2 regions of the Bacillus sp. 2175 genome follow, and region 2 is predicted to be linked to the other one. Evidence: a T-box and tRNA genes for the amino acid it is inferred to sense, from the RefSeq annotation. Region 2 holds a T-box; the other holds one or more tRNA genes.

What was found. The T-box of region 2 lies ahead of alaS (alanine--tRNA ligase). A T-box ahead of a tRNA ligase gene usually reads a tRNA of that ligase, here a tRNA-Ala.
Region 1: it encodes a tRNA-Ala, which carries the amino acid that the T-box ahead of alaS (alanine--tRNA ligase) is inferred to sense. The anticodon was not compared.

What each region holds. Positions count from the first base shown of each region.
Region 1 is NZ_CM173819.1:4,595,618-4,599,636, reverse strand. It holds rRNA gene ACXKY9_RS23970 (23S ribosomal RNA) at 1-732, shown strand, start outside; rRNA gene rrf (5S ribosomal RNA) at 834-949, shown strand; tRNA gene ACXKY9_RS23960 (tRNA-Val) at 954-1,029, shown strand; tRNA gene ACXKY9_RS23955 (tRNA-Thr) at 1,034-1,109, shown strand; tRNA gene ACXKY9_RS23950 (tRNA-His) at 1,119-1,194, shown strand; tRNA gene ACXKY9_RS23945 (tRNA-Leu) at 1,217-1,297, shown strand; tRNA gene ACXKY9_RS23940 (tRNA-Gly) at 1,327-1,401, shown strand; tRNA gene ACXKY9_RS23935 (tRNA-Leu) at 1,418-1,506, shown strand; tRNA gene ACXKY9_RS23930 (tRNA-Arg) at 1,510-1,583, shown strand; tRNA gene ACXKY9_RS23925 (tRNA-Pro) at 1,594-1,667, shown strand; tRNA gene ACXKY9_RS23920 (tRNA-Ala) at 1,683-1,755, shown strand; tRNA gene ACXKY9_RS23915 (tRNA-Met) at 1,776-1,852, shown strand; tRNA gene ACXKY9_RS23910 (tRNA-Ile) at 1,857-1,933, shown strand; tRNA gene ACXKY9_RS23905 (tRNA-Ser) at 1,951-2,043, shown strand; tRNA gene ACXKY9_RS23900 (tRNA-Met) at 2,071-2,147, shown strand; tRNA gene ACXKY9_RS23895 (tRNA-Asp) at 2,151-2,226, shown strand; tRNA gene ACXKY9_RS23890 (tRNA-Phe) at 2,240-2,315, shown strand; tRNA gene ACXKY9_RS23885 (tRNA-Thr) at 2,330-2,405, shown strand; tRNA gene ACXKY9_RS23880 (tRNA-Lys) at 2,416-2,491, shown strand; tRNA gene ACXKY9_RS23875 (tRNA-Gly) at 2,505-2,575, shown strand; tRNA gene ACXKY9_RS23870 (tRNA-Ile) at 2,586-2,662, shown strand; tRNA gene ACXKY9_RS23865 (tRNA-Asn) at 2,670-2,744, shown strand; tRNA gene ACXKY9_RS23860 (tRNA-Ser) at 2,752-2,842, shown strand; tRNA gene ACXKY9_RS23855 (tRNA-Glu) at 2,848-2,919, shown strand; gene ACXKY9_RS23850 (L-lactate dehydrogenase) at 3,654-4,019, shown strand, end outside.
Region 2 is NZ_CM173819.1:4,128,911-4,132,929, reverse strand. It holds gene ACXKY9_RS21435 (AI-2E family transporter) at 1-626, shown strand, start outside; gene ACXKY9_RS21430 (PH domain-containing protein) at 671-1,015, opposite strand; T-box leader at 1,256-1,475, shown strand; gene alaS (alanine--tRNA ligase) at 1,516-4,019, shown strand, end outside.

The DNA of each region.
Region 1 (4,019 bases), 470 kb from region 2:
GGGATACCGCCCTGACTGTATTGAAATTCTAACCTACGGGTCTTATCGACCCGGGAGACAGTGTCAGGTGGGCAGTTTGACTGGGGCGGTCGCCTCCTAAAGTGTAACGGAGGCGCCCAAAGGTTCCCTCAGAATGGTTGGAAATCATTCGTAGAGTGCAAAGGCATAAGGGAGCTTGACTGCGAGACCTACAAGTCGAGCAGGGACGAAAGTCGGGCTTAGTGATCCGGTGGTTCCGCATGGAAGGGCCATCGCTCAACGGATAAAAGCTACCCCGGGGATAACAGGCTTATCTCCCCCAAGAGTCCACATCGACGGGGAGGTTTGGCACCTCGATGTCGGCTCATCGCATCCTGGGGCTGTAGTCGGTCCCAAGGGTTGGGCTGTTCGCCCATTAAAGCGGTACGCGAGCTGGGTTCAGAACGTCGTGAGACAGTTCGGTCCCTATCCGTCGTGGGCGTAGGAAATTTGAGAGGAGCTGTCCTTAGTACGAGAGGACCGGGATGGACGCACCGCTGGTGTACCAGTTGTTCTGCCAAGGGCATAGCTGGGTAGCTATGTGCGGAAGGGATAAGTGCTGAAAGCATCTAAGCATGAAGCCCCCCTCAAGATGAGATTTCCCATAGCGTAAGCTAGTAAGATCCCTGAAAGATGATCAGGTTGATAGGTTCGAGGTGGAAGCATGGTGACATGTGGAGCTGACGAATACTAATAGATCGAGGACTTAACCATATAATATGAAGCAATGTTATCTAGTTTTGAAAGAATATAAAAAACTTGTTGACTTTCAAAAGTGAATGAGTTACAATAATTCTTGTCTTAAATGAATACAGTCTGGTAATGATGGCAGAGAGGTCACACCCGTTCCCATACCGAACACGGAAGTTAAGCTCTCTAGCGCCGATGGTAGTTGGGACCTTGTCCCTGTGAGAGTAGGACGTTGCCAGGCAAATGGAGGATTAGCTCAGCTGGGAGAGCACCTGCCTTACAAGCAGGGGGTCGGCGGTTCGATCCCGTCATCCTCCACCATTTAGCCGACTTAGCTCAATTGGTAGAGCAACTGACTTGTAATCAGTAGGTTGGGGGTTCAAGTCCTCTAGTCGGCACCAGAAATCATGGCGGTTGTGGCGAAGTGGTTAACGCACCGGATTGTGGCTCCGGCATTCGTGGGTTCGATTCCCATCAGTCGCCCCATTTTTCTTAAATAAATTAATATGCGGGTGTGGCGGAATTGGCAGACGCACCAGACTTAGGATCTGGCGCCTTTGGCGTGGGGGTTCGACTCCCTTCACCCGCACTTTTAATTAAATAACTCATACATGTCTTGCGGAAGTAGTTCAGTGGTAGAATACAACCTTGCCAAGGTTGGGGTCGCGGGTTCGAATCCCGTCTTCCGCTCCAATTTTCAATATGACATGCCGGGGTGGCGGAACAGGCAGACGCACAGGACTTAAAATCCTGCGGTGGGTGACCACCGTGCGGGTTCGACCCCCGCCCTCGGCACCATATGCGCCCGTAGCTCAATTGGATAGAGCGTTTGACTACGGATCAAGAGGTTAGGGGTTCGACTCCTCTCGGGCGCGCTTTTATTAACGGGAAGTGGCTCAGCTTGGTAGAGCACCTGGTTTGGGACCAGGGGGTCGCAGGTTCAAATCCTGTCTTCCCGATATTCCTAAAAACATGGGGCCTTAGCTCAGCTGGGAGAGCGCCTGCCTTGCACGCAGGAGGTCAGCGGTTCGATCCCGCTAGGCTCCACTTATATTAATATCATTTATGGCGGTGTAGCTCAGCTGGCTAGAGCGTACGGTTCATACCCGTGAGGTCGGGGGTTCGATCCCCTCCGCCGCTACCATAAAGGACCTTTAGCTCAGCTGGTTAGAGCAGACGGCTCATAACCGTCCGGTCGTAGGTTCGAGTCCTACAAGGTCCACCATTAGACGTATATATCTCGGAGGTATACCCAAGTTCGGCTGAAGGGATCGGTCTTGAAAACCGACAGGCGGCGAGAGTCGCGCGGGGGTTCGAATCCCTCTACCTCCTCCATTTTTTCTAAAGTGAATATTTTATCATCGCGGGGTGGAGCAGCACGGTAGCTCGTCGGGCTCATAACCCGAAGGTCGCAGGTTCAAATCCTGTCCCCGCAACCAAATGGTCCCGTGGTGTAGTGGTTAACATGCCTGCCTGTCACGCAGGAGATCGCCGGTTCGACCCCGGTCGGGACCGCCATTTTTTACATAAAGGCTCGGTAGCTCAGTCGGTAGAGCAGAGGACTGAAAATCCTCGTGTCGGCGGTTCGATTCCGTCCCGAGCCACCATTTTGAAATCACGAGCCGACTTAGCTCAATTGGTAGAGCAACTGACTTGTAATCAGTAGGTTGGGGGTTCAAGTCCTCTAGTCGGCACCACTTTCAAAATGAGCCATTAGCTCAGTTGGTAGAGCATCTGACTTTTAATCAGAGGGTCGAAGGTTCGAGTCCTTCATGGCTCACCATTTACAATTTAATGCGGGTGTAGTTTAGTGGTAAAACAAGAGCCTTCCAAGCTCTGGTCGAGAGTTCGATTCTCTTCACCCGCTTTTTAATTATGGGCCTATAGCTCAGCTGGTTAGAGCGCACGCCTGATAAGCGTGAGGTCGATGGTTCGAGTCCATTTAGGCCCACCATAATTGTTCCGCAGTAGCTCAGTGGTAGAGCTATCGGCTGTTAACCGATCGGTCGTAGGTTCGAGTCCTACCTGCGGAGCCATATTTATAGAGAAGTACCCAAGTGGCTCAAGGGGCTCCCCTGCTAAGGGAGTAGATCGCGAACGCGGTGCGAGGGTTCGAATCCCTTCTTCTCTGCCAGAACTGGCCCGTTGGTCAAGTGGTTAAGACACCGCCCTTTCACGGCGGTAACACGGGTTCGAATCCCGTACGGGTCATACTAAAAGAGATAGCATAATCTGCTATCTCTTTTTTGTTGTATAAAAGTGAACTTTGGATAGTCTGCTTTTTTATGCATAGAAGAAATATGAAGTATGGGCTGTTGCAGTTGGGTATATAGAGCGGTAAATACAATCATGTTATTTATTTGGACCTGTATGGATATGAAGGAATTATCTATCTAAAATGATACCTCAAGTTGAACTTTTACCCCAGCTGTATGGCTGTAGCCTCCTACACTTGGAGAAACGGATGAAAATAAATAATATATAGAAGAAGCTGCTTTCTCTCAACAGGTGTGATCTACTGAAGACAGCTTTTTTATGTTGTCAGTATTGTCGAGTTTTGTCGGTAAATCGATATATTGCAAAAATCGCTGATATAATTTGAGTTACGATCGATAAATTTTAATAATCGCTGATATATTTGGAGTTACGGTCGATATATTCTAAAAATCGCCGATATAATTTCACTTACCGATGAAAACCACAAGAAAAACCCTTTCACAATCTAAAGAAAACGCCTCCATTGAAATGGATTCCACACCTATTCCAATAACTTTACACTCTATGTGAAAAAGTTCACAAATAGGTCATAATTTGTGAAGTAATTCACAATAATACGTGCTACAATATGAATGTAAAGAAGTTAAACAACATTAAATTAGTATTTTAATTAATTACTTAAACAATCATAAAAAAATATATGTGAACAATAGAGAGGGGAAATTACCATGAAAAAAGGTATCAATCGTGTAGTATTAGTAGGAACAGGAGCTGTAGGTTGTAGTTACGCTTACTCAATGATTAACCAAGGTGTAGCTGAAGAATTCGTATTAGTAGATGTTAATGAAGCAAAAGCAGAAGGGGAAGCAATGGACTTAAGCCATGCGGTACCATTCTCTCCATCACCAACAAAAGTTTGGAGCGGTAGCTATGCAGATTGTAAAGATGCAGATTTAGTTGTTATCACTGCTGGGTTACCACAAAAGCCAGGTGAAACTCGTTTAGACTTAGTTGAGAAAAATACAAAGATCTTTAAACAAATCGTTCGCGTCATTATGGATAGCGGATTCGATGGAATCTTCTTAATCGCAACT
Region 2 (4,019 bases):
AAGCGCTTTTAAATAAAGTGATGAGTACAGCTCGTGGTGTACTCGATTCATTGCTCATTATTTTCTTAATACCGTTCATTGTATTTTACATATTAAAAGATTATGGTGAGTTTTATCATATCTTTTGGAAACTAGTCCCAAGTAAATGGCGAGGTACGGGGCAAATGCTTGCGAAAGAAATTGATAAATCACTTGGAAGTTATATTCGAGGACAGTTATTTGTTTGTTTAGTATTAGGGGGAGTATCAGCTCTTTCTTTTTGGTTTATCGGTATGAAATATCCATTATTGCTTGGCATTATTATTGGGGTAACGGATATAATCCCGTACTTCGGTCCTATTTTAGGAGCAATCCCGACGTTAATGATTGCAGCAACAGTATCAACGAGTTTACTTATTAAGGCGGGGATCACAATTGCGATTTTGCAATTTGTGGAGAGTAACATTTTATCGCCTTACATCGTTGGTAAGTCACTTCGTATGCATCCCGTTATTATTATGCTTGCCTTACTAGTTGGGGGAGAGGTAGCTGGGATTGTAGGATTGCTAATATCGGTTCCGATTTTAGCAGTTATTCGCACTGTCATTGTTCATGTGAGACCGCTCTTGAAAAAAGAAGATGTGTAAGTATAGAAGCCCTCTATGTAAGAAATAGAGGGCTAATCATATATTTATTTAGAAAGCTGCTCGTGTATCTTTTGAACGAGGGAGCTCACATCATTTGTTTGAATATGTTTTATTTTTTTCCATTCGTTATCATACATAAATACAATTTGATTGTTGAAAAGACGCTTTTGTTCTTTTAGATTAGAAATTTTTGCGAAAGAGTACTCTTCAAATATTGGATTCTTACTTACATCTGGCCCATAAAAGAATAGCCTTTTGTTCGTTAAAACTAGCATTCCTGGCCTTGCGACGGAACGATAAATAAATATGTCTAATGAACATGCTGCGTAAAATAATATCGTTTCGTCAGTCGCTAATATGTTTTTAGCTTTGCTAAGTAAGGTTGTCATTGTGATCGCTCCTTTATTTTATTAACAATAATTTAATTATAACAAAAAAGTAATATTTAGAAATTTTTATAAATTATTCTTATAAGGAGATTCCGATTTATTAATAAATGCATACTATATGAAAAGGCTGTTAAGAATGAATAGTAGAATACTTATGATTAATAAGTAATTAATCCAATATAAATGATTATCTACATTGACAAACTTAAGAGAATTCTATTATATTTAGTCATATAATACATTAAATCAATGACGGAACAAGTACGTTACAGTCCATTTATAGAGAGAAGCTTCCATATGGCTGAAAGAAGCTTTAAATGAAGGGTAACAGAAAGCTAATCCTGAGAGCAGCTAATCACTGCCGTCTTGCCACGTTACGGCACCATGAGGTGATGAATTGATTGTTATTGTAATCAATTCATAATTAGGGTGGTATCGCGAGTTAACTCTCGTCCCTTTTATAGGGACGGGAGTTTTTTATATTTAAGGAGGAAAATACAATGAAACAACTAACAGGCGCACAAATTCGTCAAATGTTTTTAGACTTTTTCCAAGAAAAAGGACATGCAGTAGAACCTAGTGCATCACTAGTTCCGCATGAAGATCCATCTCTTCTATGGATTAATAGTGGTGTAGCTACATTAAAAAAATATTTTGATGGACGTGTAATCCCACAAAATCCACGTATTACAAATGCTCAAAAATCAATTCGTACAAACGATATTGAAAACGTAGGGAAAACAGCTCGTCACCATACATTCTTTGAAATGTTAGGAAATTTCTCAATTGGTGATTACTTCAAAGAAGAAGCAATTACATGGGCTTGGGAATTCTTAACGAGCGACAAATGGATCGGATTCGATAAAGAATTACTATCAGTTACAATCCATCCAGAAGATGAAGAAGCATTCACAATTTGGAATGAGAAAATGGGCGTTCCAAAAGAGCGTATTATTCGCTTAGAAGAAAACTTCTGGGATATCGGTGAAGGACCAAGTGGACCGAATACAGAGATTTTCTATGACCGCGGAGAAGCTTACGGTAATGACTTTAGTGACCCAGAATTATATCCAGGCGGAGAAAACGAGCGTTACTTAGAAGTATGGAACCTTGTATTCTCTCAATTTAACCATAATCCAGACGGTTCATATACACCACTTCCTAAGAAAAACATTGATACAGGGATGGGTCTAGAGCGTATGACATCTATCGTTCAAGATGTGCCTACAAACTTCGATACAGACCTATTCATGCCGATGATTGATGCAACAGAAACAATTTCTGGTGAAAAATATCGTAATGGCGATTTAGAAAAAGATATGGCATTCAAAGTAATTGCTGACCATATCCGTACAGTAACATTCGCTGTTGGTGACGGTGCTCTTCCATCTAACGAAGGCCGTGGTTATGTATTACGTCGTTTATTACGCCGCGCTGTTCGTTATTCGAAGAAATTAAACATCAATCGTCCATTTATGTTTGAATTAGTACCGGTTGTTGGAGAAGTAATGAAAGACTTCTATCCAGAAGTACTTGAAAAGAAAGATTTCATTGCGAAAGTTGTGAAGAACGAAGAAGAGCGTTTCCATGAAACACTTCATGATGGTGAAGCGATTTTAGCTGAAGTAATTGCAAAAGCAAAAGAAGAAAAAACAACTGTTATTTCTGGAGTAGATGCGTTCCGTCTATATGACACATACGGTTTCCCAATTGAATTAACAGAAGAATATGCAGAAGAAGCTGGCATGACAGTTGATCATGAAGGTTTTGAAAATGAAATGGAAAAACAACGTGAGCGTGCACGTGCTGCTCGTCAAGACGTTGATTCTATGCAAGTTCAAGGTGGTGTCCTTGGAGAAATTAAAGTAGTGAGCGAATTCGTTGGTTACGGTACAGTTGCAACAGAAAGTAACGTTGTTGCACTTGTGAAAAATGGCGAATACACAGACAGCTTACAAGCTGGTGAAGAAGGACAGTTAATTCTTGATGTAACACCATTCTATGCTGAGAGCGGTGGACAAATTGCAGACCGTGGTTACCTTCTTGCTGATGGCGTGAAAGTTCTTGTAAAAGACGTACAAAAAGCACCAAACGGCCAAAACTTGCATAAAGTTGTTGTTGAAGAAGGAACATTAACGAAAGATGCGGCTGTAAAAGCTATTATCGATACGAAAAATCGTAGTAGCGTTGTAAAAAATCATACAGCAACTCATTTACTACACCAAGCATTAAAAGACGTACTTGGAACACACGTTAACCAAGCAGGTTCTCTTGTAACTTCTGAACGTCTACGCTTTGACTTCTCTCACTTCGGTCAAGTACAAGCTGACGAATTAGAAAAAATTGAGCGTATGGTAAACGAGAAAATTTGGGAAAGTATTGATGTTGAGATTTCTCAAAAAGCAATCGAAGAAGCGAAAGAAATGGGCGCAATGGCATTATTCGGTGAAAAGTACGGAGATGTTGTACGCGTTGTACAAGTTGGCGATTACAGCTTAGAGCTTTGTGGTGGTTGTCACGTTGAAAATACAGCTTCTATCGGTATTTTCAAAATCGTTGCTGAGTCTGGTATCGGTGCAGGAACTCGTCGTATTGAAGCAGTAACTGGTAAGTCTGCATACGAATTAATGAACGATCAAGTAGGTTTATTAAAAGAAGCAGCAGGAAAAATGAAAACAAATCCGAAAGATATTTTAACAAGAGTTGATGGTCTATTTGCTGAAGTGAAACAACTGCAAAAAGAAAATGAATCTCTTGCTGCGAAATTAAGCAATATCGAAGCTGGAAACTTAACTGATTCTGTAATGACAGTTGATGGTGTGAATGTATTAGCAGCGAAAGTAAATGTTGCAGATATGAACAACTTACGTACGATGATGGATGACTTGAAAAATAAATTAGAGTCAGCAGTTGTTGTATTAGCGTCTGTTAATGACGATAAAGTAAACATCCTAGCAGGTGTAACGAAAGACTTAATTAGCCAAGGTTACCATGCTGGTAAACT